Regions from separate parts of the Streptomyces sp. G45 genome, predicted to be linked through region 3. Evidence: riboswitches for the same ligand, from Rfam matches in the RefSeq annotation. Region 3 holds a riboswitch; each other region holds the start of a gene.
The links. A riboswitch is a leader RNA that binds a small molecule or an ion and turns the genes downstream of it on or off. The one in region 3 is predicted to bind cobalamin.

Region 1: another riboswitch for cobalamin. It lies ahead of ACOBQU_RS12950 (ribonucleoside-diphosphate reductase subunit alpha); the one in region 3 lies ahead of cobN (cobaltochelatase subunit CobN).
Region 2: another riboswitch for cobalamin. It lies ahead of ACOBQU_RS28170 (ABC transporter substrate-binding protein); the one in region 3 lies ahead of cobN (cobaltochelatase subunit CobN).
Region 4: another riboswitch for cobalamin. It lies ahead of metE (5-methyltetrahydropteroyltriglutamate--homocysteine S-methyltransferase); the one in region 3 lies ahead of cobN (cobaltochelatase subunit CobN).

The regions. Positions count from the first base shown of each region.
Region 1 covers NZ_JBMUZU010000001.1:3,232,857-3,237,412, reverse strand. The annotation lists gene ACOBQU_RS12955 (ribonucleotide-diphosphate reductase subunit beta) at 1-357, opposite strand, end outside; gene ACOBQU_RS12950 (ribonucleoside-diphosphate reductase subunit alpha) at 357-2,762, opposite strand; cobalamin riboswitch at 2,899-3,021, opposite strand; gene ACOBQU_RS12945 (GNAT family N-acetyltransferase) at 3,239-3,736, opposite strand; gene ACOBQU_RS12940 (hypothetical protein) at 3,789-4,451, opposite strand; gene mctP (monocarboxylate uptake permease MctP) at 4,478-4,556, opposite strand, start outside.
Region 2 covers NZ_JBMUZU010000001.1:6,670,969-6,675,524, reverse strand. The annotation lists gene ACOBQU_RS28175 (FecCD family ABC transporter permease) at 1-170, opposite strand, end outside; gene ACOBQU_RS28170 (ABC transporter substrate-binding protein) at 167-1,210, opposite strand; cobalamin riboswitch at 1,359-1,484, opposite strand; gene ACOBQU_RS28165 (VOC family protein) at 1,560-2,051, opposite strand; gene ACOBQU_RS28160 (helix-turn-helix domain-containing protein) at 2,056-2,919, opposite strand; gene ACOBQU_RS28155 (asparaginase) at 2,996-3,970, opposite strand; gene ACOBQU_RS28150 (DUF2252 domain-containing protein) at 4,062-4,556, opposite strand, start outside.
Region 3 covers NZ_JBMUZU010000001.1:924,655-929,210, forward strand. The annotation lists gene cobN (cobaltochelatase subunit CobN) at 1-2,448, opposite strand, end outside; cobalamin riboswitch at 2,482-2,632, opposite strand; gene cobG (precorrin-3B synthase) at 2,691-3,992, shown strand; gene ACOBQU_RS03830 (precorrin-8X methylmutase) at 4,010-4,556, shown strand, end outside.
Region 4 covers NZ_JBMUZU010000001.1:8,496,735-8,501,290, forward strand. The annotation lists gene metE (5-methyltetrahydropteroyltriglutamate--homocysteine S-methyltransferase) at 1-2,254, opposite strand, end outside; cobalamin riboswitch at 2,422-2,645, opposite strand; gene ACOBQU_RS36335 (FAD-dependent monooxygenase) at 2,994-4,553, shown strand.

The DNA.
Region 1 (4,556 bases), 2.3 Mb from region 3:
CAGATAGGTGTCGAGCAGCGTCAGATAGAACTGGACGTGCACGGCCTCCTCGAACAGCTGACGGCTCAGGTACAGCCGCGCCTCGGGGGAGTTGATGTGCTTGTACAGCGTCAGCACCAGGTTGTTCGCCACGATCGAGTCGCCGGTCGCGAAGAACGCGACCAGGCGGCCGATCAGGTGCTGCTCCTCGGGCGTCAGCTTGGCCAGGTCGGCCACGTCCGAGTGGAGGTCGACCTCCTCGACGGTCCAGGTGTTCTTGATGGCGTCCCGGTAGCGCTCGTAGAAGTCGGGGTAGCGCATCGGGCGCAGGGTGAGCTCGAAACCGGGGTCGAGCAGGTTCTTCTCGGCGGAACTCATTACTGGCAGGCCTCGCAGGACTCGGGGTTCTCCAGGGAGCAGGCGACCGCCTCGGGGTCGGCGACCTGCTGGGGGACGGGGGTCGTGCCGGAGGCGGCACGGGCGATGCGCGTCGCGGGGCGCGAGCGCAGGTAGTACGTGGTCTTCAGGCCCCGCTGCCAGGCGTAGGCGTACATCGAGGAGAGCTTGCCGATGGTCGGCGTCTCCAGGAACAGGTTCAGGGACTGCGACTGGTCCAGGTACGGGGTGCGGGCGGCCGCCATGTCGATCAGGCCGCGCTGCGGGATCTCCCAGGCCGTGCGGTACAGGGCGCGCACGTCCTCGGGCACCCAGGTGAAGCCCTGCACCGAGCCGTTGGACTCGCGCAGCGCCTCCCGGGTGCGGGCGTCCCACGCGCCGAGCCGCTTCAGGTCCTCGACCAGGTAGGAGTTGACCTGGAGGAACTCCCCCGACAGCGTCTCGCGCTTGAACAGGTTGGAGACCTGCGGCTCGATGCACTCGTAGACGCCCGCGATGGACGCGATGGTCGCCGTCGGGGCGATGGCGAGCAGCAGCGAGTTGCGCAGGCCGACCTTCCCGATGCGCGCCCGCAGCGCCTCCCAGCGCTCGGGCCAGGCCTGCTCGGTGTCGTAGTGGTCCGGGTGCAGCACGCCGCGCGCGGTGCGGGTCTTCTCCCAGGCGGGCAGCGGCCCGTGGCGCTCGGCCAGGTCCGCCGACGCCTCGTACGCGGCCAGCATGATCCGCTCGGCGATCCTCGTCGACAGCGCCTTGGCCTCGGGGGAGTCGAAGGGCAGGCGCAGCTGGAAGAAGACGTCCTGGAGGCCCATGGCGCCCAGGCCCACCGGGCGCCACTTGGCGTTGGAGCGCCCCGCCTGCTCGGTCGGGTAGAAGTTGATGTCCACGACGCGGTCGAGGAACGTCACGGCCGTGCGGACGGTGGCGTCGAGCCGCTCCCAGTCGATGTCCCCGGCCGCCGTGTCGACGAACGCCCCGAGGTTCACCGAGCCGAGGTTGCAGACGGCCGTCTCGCCGTCGTCGGTGACCTCCAGGATCTCCGTGCACAGGTTGGAGGAGTGCACGGTGTGGCCGGGCTCGGCGGTCTGGTTGGCCGTCCGGTTGGAGGTGTCCTTGAAGGTCATCCAGCCGTTGCCGGTCTGCGCGAGGGCGCGCATCATCCGGCCGTACAGCTCGCGCGCGGGCATGGTCTTCTGCGCGAGACCGGCCGCCTCCGCCTTCTTGTACGCCGCGTCGAACTCCTCGCCCCACAGGTCGACAAGGTCGGGCACGTCGGAGGGCGAGAACAGCGACCACTCCTGGTCGGCGGCGACGCGGCGCATGAACTCGTCGGGGATCCAGTGCGCCAGGTTCAGGTTGTGGGTGCGCCGGGCGTCCTCGCCCGTGTTGTCGCGCAGCTCCAGGAACTCCTCGATGTCGGAGTGCCAGGTCTCCAGGTAGACCGCGGCGGCGCCCTTGCGGCGGCCGCCCTGGTTGACCGCCGCCACCGACGCGTCGAGGGTCTTCAGGAACGGCACGATGCCGTTGGAGTGCCCGTTGGTGCCGCGGATCAGCGAGCCGCGCGAGCGGATGCGGGAGTACGACAGGCCGATGCCGCCCGCGTGCTTCGACAGGCGCGCCACCTGGTGGTAGCGGTCGTAGATGGAGTCCAGCTCGTCAAGCGGCGAGTCGAGCAGGTAGCAGCTGGACATCTGCGGGTGCCGGGTGCCGGAGTTGAAGAGCGTCGGCGAGGACGGCAGGTAGTCCAGGCGGCTCATCAGGCCGTACAGCGCGGCGACCTCGTCGAGCGCGCGCTCGCTGTCGTCCTCGGCGAGCCCGGCGGCCACGCGCAGCATGAAGTGCTGCGGCGTCTCGATGACCTTGCGGGTGATCGGGTGCCGCAGCAGATAGCGGCTGTGCAGGGTGCGCAGGCCGAAGTAGCCGAAGCGGCGGTCGGCGCCGTCGGCGAGGGCGGCCTCCACGAGCCCGTCGAGGCGGGCGGCGTGCCGGGCGGCGAACGCGGCGGTGCGGTCGGCGATCAGGCCCTCGCGGTGCCCCACCGCGACCGACTCGGAGAACGACGTCACGCCCTGCGACGCGGCCTCCTCGCGGATGCCGATGGTCAGCAGGCGGGCGGCGAGCCGGGAGTACGCGGGGTCCTCGGAGATGAGCCCGGCGGCGGCCTCGGTGGCGAGTTCCCTCAGCTCCGCCTCGTCGGCCTTCGCCGAGCGGCCGCGCAGCGCGGCGGCGGCGACCCGGCCGGGGTCGGCGTCGGGGAGGTCGGCGGTGAGGTCGGTCAGGGTGCGCAACAGCGCGGTACCGGGACCGTCGGTGGTCGGCGCGGACCGCTCGGCGGTCTCGTTACCGGCTGCGGCCTGCGCTGACGCGGGCTCGGCGGGCGCGATGGTCACGTGGTGCTCTCCCTCGCTCGGCTCGGGGCCTGGCGGCGGGACGAGGGCACGCGGGCGCGACCGCGCGCGGCGGTGGCGTACTGCGCGTCCTTCAGCCCACTCCACGAGGCCCGGACATCTGGCGCCCGGACCGGGCGGTACGGGCGCGCTGTCGGCAGGTCCTCGGACTGATGGGTACGCAAAAGCGCACACGTACACCGTTGCGGGACAGTTCCGGACTTGCACCGGATTCCCCTGCGGCGACAGCGAGCACGAGCATACATCTTGTGCTGGCTTCTGGAAGCGCCCCTAGATGTTGTGTCGGAGGGTGACGCAGACCTCACCGGAAGGTGCCGTCGGGCGTCAACCGCGGGGGTGCGCGCGGCGGTCCGCACGGCGGCGGGCGCGGCGGCACACGGCCCCGGCCGCACCGCCGTTCACAGCGGTCTACAGGGGCCTACGGGGGTCTACAGGGGCCTACGGCGGCCTACGGCGGTCTACAGCGGCAACGCGTAGGCGAGCAGCGGAAGGCCGGGCAGCGGCTCCCAGTCCCGGCGCGGGGCGCGGACGAAGCCCAGGCGCACGTACAGCCGCTGCGCCGCGCCCATCGCGGGCTGGGTGGACAGCACCAGCGCCGTGCGCCCGGCGGCGCGGGCTCGGCGGGCGCAGTCGCGTACGAGGGCTTCGCCCGCGCCCCGGCCGCGCGCCTCGCGGCCGACGGCCAGCATGCGGATCTCGGCCTCGCCGTCCCGGCAGATCTCGGCGAGCGGCCCGCCCGCCGACGGCACGTACGTCACGCCGCCGAGCAGCCGCTCGCCCTCGACGGCCACCAGGACCTCGGCGGCGGCGTCCCGCCCGGCCACGTCCCGCAGCTGCTCCCGGTACCCGTCGGCCTCGTCGAAGGCCAGCAGACCGGCGTCCGCGTAGACCTCGGCCGTGAGGGTGCCCAGCGCCGCGTACTCGTCCGGCCGCACCCGTCTGATGGTGATGTCCATGCGCGGCAGTGTGCCCGAGGGCGGCGGTGGCGGGCCCCGTTTTCCCGCTTCCTCAGCCGCCGACGTGCGGTGGGTCCGTCGGCGCCTGGTCGCCGAACTCCGGCAGGTCGCCGCGCTCCACGGGGGCGGTGGGTGTGCTGGGTGTGCGGGGCGTGGCGGGCGTGCCCGTGTCGCCGCCGTCCGTGGGCAGGCCCATGGGGTCCGCGGGCCTCGGCAGGATCGCGTCGAGTTCGCGGTCGTCGGCGCGGTGGGCGCGCTCGGCGGCGGCGCGCAGCACGTCCCGGCCGACGGCCCCGCGGTCGGCGGAGACCTGGACGCGCAGCCCGTTCTCGGAGCGGGCGTATTCGTGCGCCTGGCCGGTCACGCGGTACCAGCCCGGACCGTCCTTCTCGCACCTGCTGGCCGCAGGCGGGACGGTGCGGCAGTTCGCGTCGTCGACGGTGCCGCGGTCGACGCGCAGGGCGATCCGCCCGCCGCCGCGCTTGTGCACGTACGTGACCTGGAAGCCGTCGGCGCCGAGCACGCCCGCGGACTGGGTCGCCGCCGTGTACCCGTCGGCCTCGGTCACGTACACGTGCTCGACGACGGTCTGCGCCGCCCGGGCCCGCGCCTCCAACTCGGCGCGGTCCGGGGCGGATCCCGCACCGGAGTCCTCCGTACCGCACCCCGTCAGGGCGAGCAGCAGGCACACGGGCGGCAGCAGACGTCGTCTCATGGGGCCATCCTCGCGTAGGGCGCGGATCAGTGCCCGGCGCCCACCTTCGGCAGCTCGGCCCGGACGCCCGCGTCCCCGGCGTCCGCCGTGTAGTCCTCGGGAGAC
Region 2 (4,556 bases), 5.7 Mb from region 3:
CCGAGGTGCGCGGCCACCGCCGACCACACGTCCGGCACGGAGATGTCCGCCGGGCCGATGGTGACGGAGACGGCCACGGACAGCAGCAGGGCGGCGAGCCCCACGGCGCCCAGCAGGGTGGCGCGCGCGGCGGCGCTCACCGCGCGGGGCCGGACGTCCGCCGCGCTCACCGCGCCAGGCCGAACGTCCGCAGGCCCGCCGCGACCTGCTCGATGCCGTCGACCGTGCGGATCGTCGGGTTCAGGGCCTGGCCGCTGAGCAGCACGTACCGCTTCTTCTTCACGGCGGTGAGGTTCCTGGTGACGGGGTGGGACTCCAGGAACGCGATCTTCGCGCGGGCGCTCTCCGCCGACTGCGCCTTGCGCGTGAGGTCGCCGATGACCAGGACGTCCGGGTCGCGGTCGGCGACGGTCTCCCAGTTGACCTGGGGCCATTCGGCGCGGGTGTCGGCGAAGGCGTTGCGCAGGCCGAGGGTGCGGGTGATGACGCCGGGCGCGCCGCAGCAGCCCGCGATGTACGGGGCCTTGGAGTCGGAGAACCAGTACGCGACGGACGTCCGGGACCCCTTCGGTGCCTTCGCCGTGCGGGCGGCCTTCGCCGTGCGGGCGGCCTTCGCGGTGCGCGCCTTGAGGTCCGCGATCAGGCGTTCGCCGCGCTCCTCGACGTCGAAGATCCGGGCGAGGTCGCGGATCTCGCCGTAGACGGTGTCCATGGTGAGGGTCCGCACGCGCTTGCCGTCGCCGTCGCCGCTGTTGTCCTTGCCCGCGCAGTCGGTGGGCGAGACGTAGACGGGCACGCCGAGCCCGGTGAACTTGGCGCGGTCGGCGACGCCGCCCTTGCCGACGGTGTACAGGAACGACGCGCTGACGAAGTCCGGCTCCTTGGAGAGGACCTTCTCCAGGGAGGGGTAGCGGTCGGCGAGGCGCTCGACCTTGGCGTTGGCCGCCTTCAGGTCGGGGCGGACCGGGTCGGTCCAGGTGCCGGTCCCGGCCATGCGGTCGGCGAGGCCGAGGGAGAGCAGGATCTCGCTGGAGCCCTGGTCGAGGGAGACGGCCCGCCGGGGCGGCGCGTCGACGCGGACCTTCGCGCCGCAGGCGGTGACGGTCACCGGGAAGCCGTCGGCCCCGGCCCGGTCGTCGTGGCGGGCGGCGGGGCCGCCGCAGGCCGTGAGGAGGACGAGCCCCGCGGCGAGCAGGGCGGTACGGCGCACGCGCCGCGCGGGGCGGTGAACGGCGGCGACGGCGACGGCGACGGCGGGCGGGACAACGTGGGGCACAGGACTTCCCGGGTCTCATGGCTCATGCGCGGAGCCTGGTCTGCGAAACCCCGCCGCCCGGCGCCCGGGCGGCGGTGCCAGCAGGTCTTCGGACTCGAGTTCGTCCGGACGGGGCCGCCTTCCCGGGCGTCCGCACGCCCAGTGGCCGCTGGCCCCGCCCGTCCCCCTCACCGCTGCGCGTCAGTTCCGGATTCCCACCGGATTCCCTGGCCCGGGTGCGGGCGCGACTGGCGTGCGCAAGCTATCACCCCGCCCCGGCGGGCAGGGCCGTCGCCCCTGGCCGTCACCCCTGGTCGGGGCGGGGCTCACCGCGGTAGGTCCCGAAGGACCACTTGTTGCCCTCGGGGTCGGCGATGGTGAACTCGCGGCTGCCATAGGGCTGGTCGGCGAGCGGCCGCAGCACCTTCGCGCCCGCCGCCGTGACCCGCCGGTACAGGTCGTCGACGCGGTCCGTGACGACGTACGCCCCGAACGTGCCGGGGTCCAGGCAGTACGCGGAGGACGCGGGGTCGTGGTCGCCGAGCATGATGCCGCCGCCCTCGGGCCAGTCGAGCTGGGCGTGGGCGACGCGGCCGCCGTCCTCGTGGACGGCGGTGCGCAGGAAGCCGACGGTGGAGACGAGGAAGTCGATCAGGGCGGGGGCGTCGTGGGCCTGGAGGGAGGGCCAGACGTCGGGGGCGCGCAGGTTCCGGCCGTCGGCGGGTGTGCCGGAGTGCGCACCGCTCTGGTGCGTTTCATCAGCTTTGGTGGCGTTTGCGGCGTTGATGTCGTTCATGGGGTCAGTCTTCGCCGTCGCGGTGTCCCCCGGCTTGGATATTCCGGCACTCTTCGGCGAGCCAGGCGCTGGGGCTGAGGCCGGTGTACTGGCGGAAGTCCCGTACGAGGTGGGAGTGGTCGTAGTAGCCGCTGTCGGCGGCGACGCGCGCGAGGTCCAGGGGCGCGCCCGCGGCGAAGGCGCGGGCCGCGCGGCCCTTCGCGTGCTGGAAGCGCATGAGGCGGGCGGCCTGCTTGGGGGTGACGCCGGTCTCGGCGCGGAACAGCGCGGTCAGGCGGCGCTCGCTGAGCGCCACGTGCGCGGCGAGGCCGGGCAGCGTGCCCGCGCCGCGGCGCCGGGCGAGCCAGGCCCAGGCCTCGGCGACCTCCGGCCGCACCGCGCCGGACCCGTCGGCCGCGCGGCGGGCCAGGTAGGCGTTCAGGCGGGCGAACCGCTCGCCCCAGGTGTCGGCCGCGCACAGTTGCTCCCGTACGTCGGCGGCGGCCCGCCCGAGGACGTCCGTGCCGTCGGTGACGAGCCGCCCGGTCAGTTCGGCGGCGGGCAGGCCGAGGAGGGCGCGGGCGGCGAGCGGGTGCAGGGCGAGCTGGATGCCCGCCTCGTGCTCGGGCCGCACCACGTACGCGGGGCTCTGGTGCAGGCCGCCCACGACGATCTCGGTGCGGGCGGCGCCGGGCCCGGCGGCCTGGTCGGGGGTGGCGCCGGTGACGACGGGCCCGTCGAGCGAGAAGATCAGCGTCAGGTACGGGGACGGCAGGCCCCGGTGCAGGCCCGGGGTCTGGCCCCGGCTCCGGTAGCCCACGGCGGAGACGACCCCGCCGCCGTACGGGGGCGGGGTGGCGCGGACGAACTCGCTGGTGGCGGGGCCCATGGGTCCATTGTGGCCGCGTGCCCGGCCCGTGCGCGCCCCTCCGCCGCCCGTGCCCCCGCGTCCGTGCGTCCGTGCGTCAGCCGTGCTGGAGGCGGCGGAAGGCGGCCCGGGTCGCCTCCCGGTCGGCGCCGTCCGCGAGGAGCGCGTACAGCAGCAGCCGGGCCTTGGGGGCGTCGAGGGGGCCCGCGGAGAGCAGGCCGCGGGAGAGCAGGTCGGCCTCGGAGCCGGGGCCGCGGTAGGTCTCGCTGAGCAGCGGGCCCGCGCCGGTGCGGGAGGCCAGGACGACGGGGATGCGGTCGGCGAGCTTGGCGAGCGGCTCGACCAGCCACTTCGGCGCGTGTCCGGCGCCGAACGCGGCGACGACCAGGCCGTCGAAGCGGTCGTCGACGGCGTCGAGCAGTTCGCCGCCGTCGCCGATGCTGAGGGTGACCAGCGCGACGCGGGCGGGCTCGCGCAGCCGCAACGGGCGCTCCACCGTGGGCCCCTGGGGTCTGAGCAGGATGCGCGGGACGCCCTCCACGACCCGGCCGAGGGGGCCCGCGCCGGGCGAGGCGAACGTGGTGAGCGACGTCGTGTGCGCCTTGCGGACGTGGCGCGCGGCGTGGATCTCGTCGGCGAGGACCGTGACCACGCCGAGGCCCCGGCAGCCCGGGTCGGCGGCGACCGCGAGGGCGGCGGCGAGGTTCGCGGGGCCGTCCGCGCCGGGCAGGTCCGGGCGGCGCATCGCGCCCGTGACGGCCACCGGGGTGCCGGGCGCGCACACCACGTCGAGCAGGAACGCCGTCTCCTCCAGGGTGTCGGTGCCCTGGACGACCACCACGCCGTGGCCCGCGGCCGTGGCCTGGTCGACGCGCTCGGCCAGGGCCGCGAGGTCCGTCAACGTCAGGGAGGAGCCAGGGAGTTGGCGTACGTCGTGGAGCTCCACCGTGACGCCGTCGGGCACCGGGACGGTCGCGAGGGTCTCGGCGCCCGTCAGGCGGGTGGGGCCGCCGCCCGCCCTCGCCGAGATGGTGCCGCCCAGGGTGAACACGCTTACGGTTGCTGGGGTCATGAGGGGGGTGATCCCCCGCCCCGCCCCTTTCCGAAACCACGGGGCACCGCCCTCCCCGGCCCCCCGTGCATCGCCGCCGCGCGGCTCGTCCTCAGGTGCCGGACGGGCTCGCGGCGTCGCCGTTCGCCGTCACCACGCCCGCGGCTATCGCGGCCGTCAGGGCCTTGTGGTCCCGCTCGTTCTGGCTCGCGTAGCGCATGGCGAAGTCCGCTGTCGCCTGGTCGAAGGTGTCGCCGCCGCCCAGGTACGCGGCGATGGCGATGCGGTCGCCGGAGCGGGCGTGGGCGCGGGCCAGGGCGGTGCCGCACAGGCGGGCGTAGTCGACCAGTCCGGCGGGGCCGAGGTCGCCGAGGTCGACGGAGCCCTTCATGTCGCGCAACTGGCGCCAGTAGTAGGCGCGGCCCTGGGGGCCGGTCATCCAGCCGAGGAAGATGTCCCCGGCGGCCTGGAGCAGGCGCTGGCCGGAGACCACGCGGTGGCCGGGGTGGACGTAGGGCCCGGACGGCAGGTGCTCCTCCAGGACGGACCGGACGGCTTCCTTGATCTGGAGGAACAGCGGGTCGCCCGCGTCGCGCCCGGTGAGCAG
Region 3 (4,556 bases):
GCCGCGCAGCGGGGACCCGGACGGGCCCGCGGGGACGAAGCCGCCGTTCAGGGCGTGCACGGCGTGGTCGAGTTCGGCCGTCGTGGCCGACAGGCGCGGGACGACTTCGCGGGCCGCGAACTCCAGGATGGCCGTCACCTGGTCACGGCGGTCCTCGGCGACCGAAGCCGCCACCGCGGGGACGGCCGCCGGGTCCCAGTCCGCCGCCTCCATCGCCACGACCAGGGCGCGGGCCTGGTCCTCGGCGGCGTCGGCCGTGGTGCGGGTGGCCGCGGACTCGTCGAGGCCGAGTGCCTCGCGCAGGCCGGGCAGGGCCGTGGTGCCGCCCCAGATCTGGCGGGCGCGCAGGATGGCGAGGACCAGGTTGACCCGGTCGTCACCGGCGGGCGGGGCGCCGAGGACGTGCAGGCCGTCGCGGATCTGCGCGTCCTTGACCTCGCACAGCCAGCCGTCGACGTGCAGCAGGAAGTCGTCGAAGCCGTCGTCGTCGGGCCGGTCGTCCATGCCGAGGTCGTGGTCGAGCTTCGCGGCCTGGATGAGCGTCCAGATCTGGGCGCGGATCGCCGGGAGCTTCGCCGGGTCCATCGAGCTGATCTGCGCGTACTCGTCCAGGAGCTGCTCCAGGCGGGCGATGTCGCCGTAGGAGTCGGCGCGCGCCATCGGCGGCACCAGGTGGTCGACGAGGGTGGCGTGCACGCGGCGCTTGGCCTGGGTGCCCTCGCCCGGGTCGTTGACCAGGAACGGATAGACCAGGGGCAGGTCGCCGAGGGCCGCGTCGGGGCCGCAGGCGGCGGACAGGCCCGCGTTCTTGCCGGGCAGCCACTCCAGGTTGCCGTGCTTGCCGAGGTGGACCATCGCGTCGGCGCCGAAGCCGCCGTCGGCGGCGGAGGCGGCGATCCAGCGGTAGGCGGCCAGGTAGTGGTGGGACGGCGGCAGGTCCGGGTCGTGGTAGATCGCGATGGGGTTCTCGCCGAAGCCGCGCGGCGGCTGGATGAGGATCAGCAGGTTGCCGAAGCGCAGCGCGGCGAGGACGATGTCGCCCTCCGGGTTTCGGCTGCGGTCGACGAACATCTCGCCGGGCGCCGGGCCCCACTTCTCCTCGACGGCCGACCGCAGCTCCTCGGGCAGCGTGGCGAACCAGCGCCGGTAGTCCGCCGCGGGGATGCGGATCGGGTTGCGGGCCAGCTGCTCCTCGGTGAGCCAGTCCTGGTCGTGGCCGCCCGCCTCGATCAGGGCGCGGATCAGCTCGTCGCCGTCGCCGGAGACCAGGCCCGGGATGTCGGCGTCCCCGAAGTCGTACCCCTCGTCCTTGAGGCGGCGCAGCAGGGCCACGGCGCTCGCGGGCGTGTCCAGGCCGACCGCGTTGCCGATGCGGGCGTGCTTGGTGGGGTACGCGGACAGCACGAGCGCGAGGCGCTTGTCGGCGGCCGGGATGTGCCTGAGGCGGGCGTGGCGCACGGCGATCCCGGCGACGCGGGCCGCGCGCTCGGGGTCGGCGACGTACGCGGGCAGGCCGTCGGCGTCGATCTCCTTGAAGGAGAACGGCACGGTGATCAGGCGGCCGTCGAACTCGGGCACCGCGATCTGGCTGGCGGCGTCCAGCGGGGAGACGCCCTCGTCGTTCTCCTCCCAGGCGGAGCGCGAGCCGGTCAGGCACAGCGCCTGGAGGATCGGCACGTCCAGGGCGGTCAGGGCGCCCGCGTCCCAGGACTCGTCGTCGCCGCCCGCGGAGGCGTCGGCGGGCTTGGTGCCGCCCGCCGCGAGGACGGTGGTGACGATGGCGTCGGCGCCGCGCAGCGCGTCGATCAGCTCGGGCTCGGGGGCGCGCAGCGAGGCCACGTACAGGGGCAGCGCCCGCGCGCCCGCCTCCTCGACGGCGTCGCACAGCGCGGCCACGAAGGCGGTGTTGCCGCTCATGTGGTGGGCGCGGTAGTAGAGCACCGCCACGGTCGGGCCGTCCACCTGCTTGGCCTCGCGCTCCAGCGGCCCCCAGGTGGGGGCGGGCGCGGGCGCCTCGAAGCCGTGGCCGGTGAGCAGCACGGTGTCGGAGAGGAACCGGGCCAGCTGCTCCAGGTTGGCGGGGCCGCCGTGCGCCAGATAGGCGTGGGCCTCCGCGGCGATGCCGACGGGGACGGTGGAGGCGGCCATGAGCTGGGCGTCGGGCGCCTGTTCGCCGGTGAGCACGACGACGGGGCGGCCGTCGGCGAGGAGCAGGTCCAGGCCCTCCTGCCAGGCGCGGGTCCCGCCGAGGAGGCGTACGACGACGAGGTCCACGCCGTCGAGAAGCGCGGGGAGGTCGTCGAGGGCGGTCCGGGCGGGGTTCGCGAACCGGTACGTCACGGGGCCGGTGGCCGCGCGGGCGCTCAGCAGGTCGGTGTCGGACGTCGACAGGAGCAGGATGCGGGGAGACGAAGAGCTCGGGGTGTGGTCCCCGGATGCGGGCAGCATGCGGCGTCTGGCCTTCCTCGGGGTCCGCGCCCCGGGCGGTTCACGACGGCGGGAGTTCCTGGCTCACCGGGTCCCTGGGGGACCGGCTCACAGTGGCGGGACCGCGCCGGACTCGCACCGGGCTTCCTCCCCTGTCGCCGTCTGGCGATGGCGGATCGGATGATCCGCCGAGCAGCATAGTAGGCGGCGATGGCTCGGTGCGGGGGCGTCCACCCGGTGTGATCGTAGGTATGCTCGCCGCCATGCCCTCGGCTCCCCTCCGCACATCACCCCAGGCCGCGGCGGCCTCACGGGACCGCGGTGACGCCTGCCCGGGCGCCCTGCGGCTGCACTCCGCGCACGACGGGGCGCTGGCGCGCGTCCGGGTTCCCGGCGGTGTGCTCGGCCTGCGCCAGGCGCGGGCGCTCGGCGACGCGGCGCGCGAACTCGGCGATGGTGAACTGCATCTCACTTCGCGCGGCAATGTGCAGCTGCGGGGCCTCGCGGACACCTGCGGCGCGGACCTGGCGGCGGCCCTGACCGCGGCCGGGCTGCTGCCGTCACCCGCGCACGAGCGGGTGCGCAACGTCGTCGCCTCGCCGCTGTCCGGCCTCGACGGCGCCGGGCTGCGGGACGTGCGGCCCTGGCTGGTGGCGCTCGACGCGGCGCTGTGCGCGAGTGACGCCGCGCGGGAGCTGTCCGGGCGGTTCCTGTTCGCGCTCGACGACGGCCGCGCCGACGTCGCCGGGCTCGGCGCGGACGTGACGCTGCGCGCGACCGCGGACGGCGGCGCGCTGCTGGGCCTCGGGGCGGGCGGCGAGGCGCTGCGGGTGTCCGGCGAGGACGCGCCGCGCGCCGCGCTGATCGCCGCGGAGACGTTCCTGGAGGTGGCGCGGACGAGCGGCACCAACGCCTGGCGGGTACGGGAACTCGCCCTCTCCGAGGGCGCGTTGCTGGACCGCGTGCGGGACGCCCTGTCGGCCGGTGGCGTCGACTGCGCGCGGCAGCCGCTGGATCCGGTGGGCGCCGCGCGCGTCCCGGCTCCGGGTGTCACCGGTGACACCCTGGCGGTGCACGCCCCGCTGGGCCGTCTGACGGCCCCGCAGTGGCGGGAGTTGACCTCTGTGGCCGCCGGGTCCCCCCTGGGGGAGCTGAGGCTGACGCCGTGGCGGGGTGTCGTCGTCCCCGTGCCGGGCCTCGACTCCGCGGGCGCGTCACAGGCGTTGGGGCGCCTCGGCGCCACCGGCCTGGTCACGGACGCCGACTCCCCGTGGCTGCGCGTGGGCGCCTGCATCGGGCGGCCCGGCTGCGCCAAGTCCCTGGCGGACGTGCGGGCGGACGCCGCGCGCGCCCTGCCCGAGGCCACGCCCGGCGGCCTGCCCCTGTACTGGTCCGGCTGCGCACGCCGCTGCGGGCACCCCCCGGGCGACCGGATCGACGCGGTGGCCGTCGCCGACGGCGGCTACCGCCTGTCGGCCGCCGGGCCCGGCCGGGACGACGGGGGTGCCGTCGCCCTCGACGACCCCGCCCGCCTCGAAGCCGCCCTGGCGGCGATCACCCCATGACGCCCCCTGAACACCGCATGACCCGCTTCACCCCCACACACACCGAGAGCAGCGAGAAGAGCACCGTGACCACGTACGACTACGAGAAGGACGGCGCGGCGATCTACCGCGAGTCCTTCGCCACCATCCGGGCGGAGGCGGACCTCGCGGCCCTGCCCGCCGACGTCAGCCAGGTCGCGGTCCGCATGATCCACGCCTGCGGGATGGTCGACCTCGTACGGGACCTGGTCCACACGCCGGGCGTGGTCGCCCGGGCCCGCGAGGCGCTGCGCGCGGGCGCGCCCATCTTCTGCGACGTGCAGATGGTGGCCAGCGGCGTGACCCGCAAGCGGCTGCCCGCCGACAACGACGTGCTGTGCACGCTGTCCGACCCGGCCGTGCCCCAGCTCGCGGCGAAGCTGGGCACCACCCGCAGCGCCGCCGCGCTCGACCTGTGGCTCCCCCGCCTCGAAGGTTCCGTCGTCGCCGTCGGCAACGCGCCGACCGCCCTGTTCCGCCTCCTGGAGATGATCGAGCAGGGCGCGCCGCGGCCCGCCGCCGTCATCGGCGTGCCCGTCGGCTTCG
Region 4 (4,556 bases), 7.6 Mb from region 3:
GGGTCTCGGGCCAGGCCCGGGTCTTCAGGCCGCAGTCGGGGTTGACCCACAGCCGTTCGGCGGGGATGGCCTCAAGTCCCGTGCGCAGCAGGGCCGCCGCCTCCTCGGCGCTCGGCACGCGCGGGGAGTGGATGTCGTACACGCCGGGCCCGGCCTCGCGCGGGTAGCCGTGCGCGGCCAGCTCGCGGGCGACCTGCATGTGGGAGCGGGCGGCCTCCAGGCTGATGACGTCGGCGTCGAGGTCGTCGATGGCCTGGACGACGTCCCCGAACTCGGCGTAGCACATATGGGTGTGGATCTGTGTGGCGGGCCGCACCCCGCTGGTGGTCAGCCGGAACGCCTCCGTGGCCCACGCCAGGTACGCGGCGCGGTCGGCGGCGCGCAGCGGCAGCGTCTCGCGCAGCGCGGGCTCGTCGACCTGGATGACGGAGGTGCCCGCCGCCTCCAGGTCGGCCACCTCGTCGCGCAGGGCGAGGGCGACTTGGCGGGCGGTGTCGGCGAGTGGCTGGTCGTCGCGGACGAACGACCAGGCGAGCATGGTGACCGGCCCGGTGAGCATGCCCTTGACGGGGCGTTCGGTGAGGGACTGGGCGTAGGCCGTCCAGCGGACCGTCATCGGCTCGGGGCGGGAGACGTCACCGGCGAGGACCGGCGGCCGGACGTAGCGCGTGCCGTACGACTGCACCCAGCCGTGCCGCGTGGCGAGGTAGCCCGTCAGCTGCTCGGCGAAGTACTGGACCATGTCGTTGCGCTCGGCCTCGCCGTGCACCAGCACGTCCAGGCCCGCCTTCTCCTGGAAGGACACCACCTCCTGGACCTCGGCCCGCACGCGCTCCTCGTAGTCGGCCTGGTCGGTCCGGCCCGCGCGCAGGTCGGCGCGGGCGGCGCGCAGTTCAGCGGTCTGCGGGAAGGACCCGATGGTCGTGGTGGGCAGCAGCGGCAGACCGAGGTGGGCGCGCTGCGCGGCGGCGCGCTCGGCGTACGCGGGTGAGCGGCGGGCGTCGGCCGCGGTGACGGCGGCGGCGCGGGCCCGCACGGCGGAGTCGTACGTGATCGGGGAACGGGCGCGGGAGTCCAGGTCGGCGCGGTTGGCGGCGAGTTCGGCGGCGATCGCGCCGGTGCCCTGGGCGAGGCCCTTGGCGAGGGTGACGACCTCGGCGGTCTTCTGCTGGGCGAAGGCCAGCCAGCGCAGGATCTGCGGCGCGATGTCCCGCTCGGCGGCCGCGTCGAGCGGCACGTGCAGCAGGGAGCAGGAGGCGGCCACGTCGACGCGGTCGGCGAGGCCCAGCAGGGTGCCCAGCGCGGCCAGGGACGCCTCCAGGTCGTTGACCCAGACGTTGCGGCCGTCGACGACGCCCGCGACCAGGCGCTTGCCGGGCAGCCCGCCGACCGCGGCGAGGGCGTCCAGGTTGGCGGCCGCGGGTCCCGTGAAGTCCAGGGCGAGCCCGTCGACGGGGGCCTTGGCCAGGACGGGCAGGGCCTCGCCGAGCCGGTCGAAGTACGAGGCGACCAGCAGCTTCGGCCGGTCCGTGAGGGCGCCCAGGTCACGGTAGGCGCGGGCGGCGGCGTTCAGCTCTCCGGGGGAGCGGTCCTGCACGAGGGCGGGCTCGTCGAGCTGCACCCACTCGGCGCCCGCCGCGCGCAGGTCGGCGAGGACCTCGGCGTACACCGGGAGCAGCCGGTCGAGCAGTGTGAGCGGGTCGAAACCGGCGGGCACGCCCGGTGCGGGCTTGGCGAGCAGCAGGTAGGTGACGGGCCCGACGAGCACGGGCCGGGCCGCGAGGCCGAGCGCGCTCGCCTCACCGAACTCCGCGACCTGCCGGGAGGAGTCGGCCGTGAACACCGTATCCGGTCCCAGTTCCGGCACCAGGTAGTGGTAGTTGGTGTCGAACCACTTCGTCATCTCCAGCGGCGCCACGTCCTGGGTGCCGCGCGCCATGGCGAAGTAGCCGTCGAGCGCGTCGGCCGCGACGGCCTCGCGGTGCCGTTCGGGGATCGCCCCGACCATGACGGTGGTGTCCAGGACGTGGTCGTAGTACGAGAAGTCGCCGCTGGGCACCTCGTGGACACCGGTGTCGGCGAGCCGCTGCCAGGTGGCGCGGCGCAGTCGGGCGGCGGTCGAGCGCAGTGAGTCCGCGGTGACGCGGCCCTTCCAGTAGCCCTCGACGGCCTTCTTCAGTTCCCGGTGCTGTCCCTGACGGGGGTAGCCGTACACGGTGGCCCGTGCTGCCGCGGCTGCGGGCTTGGTGGTCACGGAGATCTCCTTCGCGAGATGAGTCCCTGAGGTCCCGGGGACGGGACGCGGGCGCGAAGGGGTGACGGACCGGGCGGCACGGGAGCGCGTGCCGCCCGGCACGCCCGTCCGCCTGGTATGTACGCCGACCCGCCCACGAGGTCACCGGGATGTCCGCGCGCGAACGGGTCGCGCACGGGCAGGTGGCAGGTCTTCGGACTCGCGGGCACGTCCTCACCCTGTGAGGACACCTACTGGCCGTCGCTTCCCAGACCCCGTACGTCGGATCCAGTGCTTCTGACGGCGGTCGTTCCCGCTCACCGCTGCGGGGCAGTCCCGGATTCCCACCGGGTTCCCTCTTGCGACGCCTCCCGCCTGGCGGACGGGGCGAACCAGCTGCACGGGCCAGCCTAGAGGGTGACGGGGCGGGTGGGACAGGGTGTCCGTGATCTGGATGCGGGGCGGCGCGCGCGGACGCATGGGTATGTGGGCGTGGGTGTGGGTGCAGGGGCGCGCCTGGCGGTGGCGCCGATGCGGGCCTGGCGGGCGGTGCGGGTGCGGGCTTGGACGGCGCGCGGGCCCCGGCCCCAGGTCGGGGCGGCGTGGGCCGGACCGTGGGCTGGACGCACAAGAAAGGCGAGGGGGCCGCTGCCTCCTCGCCACTCTCAACGTATAGCGCACGGGGGGCCTTGCGGCAAGGCCCCCGCCCTGCCGCAGAATGCCTGGCCTACAGCCATGACCTGCGTAAACGGGAGTTCTCATGATCGACGTGGTCGTTGTCGGCGCCGGGCCCACCGGGCTGATGCTGGCCGGTGAGCTGCGTCTCGCGGGAGTGCGCACCGTCGTCCTCGACAAGCTGACCGAGCCGTCCGGGCAGTCCCGCGGGCGTGGCCTGCACGCGCGCAGCGTCGAGATCATGGATCAGCGGGGCCTGCTCGACCGGTTCCGCGCGGCCAGCGAGACGTTCCAGGTCGGAGGCCTCTTCGGCGGCATCATGAAGCCGTGGCCCGCAGGGATGGACACCGCTCACCCGTACGGTCTGGCCACGCCGCAGCCGGTCACCGAGCGGCTGCTGGAGGAGTGGGCGTGCGAACTCGGCGCCGAGATCCGGCGCGGCCACACGGTGGTCGGGCTGAGCCAGGACGAGGACGGCGTGAACCTCGAACTGGCCGACGGCACGAGCCTGCGCGCCCGCTACGCCGTCGGCTGCGACGGCGGGCGCAGCACGGTGCGCAAGCTGCTCGGCGTCGGCTTCCCCGGTGAGCCCGCCAAGGTCGAGACGCTGCTCGGGGACATGGAGGTGACCGAGGCCCCGGAGGCGGTCGCCGCCGTCGTCGAGGAGGTCCGCAGGACCCAGCTGCGGTTCGGCGTCCTTCCCGACGTGGACGGGAACAAGGGCGTGTACCGGATCATCGTGCCCGCCGAGGGTGTGGCGGAGGACCGCGGCGCGGGGCCGACCCTGGAGGAGTTCAAGGCGCGGCTGCGGGCCGTCGCGGGCACCGACTTCGGGGCGCACACGCCGCGTTGGCTGTCCCGGTTCACCGACGCCACGCGGCAGGCCGAGCGCTACCGCGTCGGCCGGGTGCTGCTGGCCGGGGACGCGGCGCACATCCATCCGCCGACCGGCGGCCAGGGGCTCAACCTGGGCGTGCAGGACGCGTTCAACCTGGGCTGGAAGCTGGCCGCCGAGGTCAACGGCCGGGCGCCGGAGGGCCTTCTCGACAGCTACCACGCGGAGCGGCACCCGGTGGGGGCCCGCGTCCTCGACAACACCCGCGCGCAGATGGCCCTGCTGGGCACCGACCCGGGTGCGACGGCGCTGCGGGAGCTGTTCTCGACGCTGATGGACTTCGAGGAGGTGAACCGGTACGTGACCGGCATCATCACGGCGATCGGGGTCCGCTATGACCTGGGCGGGAGCGGTGACCCGGGTGAGGGCGGTGACCTGGGCGAGGGCGGTGACCTGACCGAGGGTCACGGCGTGGACGAGGGGCACGAGCTGCTGGGCCGCCGGATGAAGGACGTACGGCTCAAGCGGGGCCGCCTGTACGAGCTGATGCGCGGCGGCCGCGGCATCCTTCTCGACCAGACCGGGCACCTGTCGGTGGCGGGCTGGTCGGACCGGGTCGACCACGTCGTGGACGTCAGCGACGAAGTGACCGCGCCCGCGGTGCTGCTGCGGCCGGACGGGCATGTGGCGTGGGTGGGGACGGGGCGGCGAGAGCCGCGGGGTTCGCAGGAGCCGGGGCTGGGGGCGCGGGATCAGCAGGGACTGGTCGCGGCGTTGGCGCGGTGGTTCGGCGAGCCTGCCGACGGCTGAGCG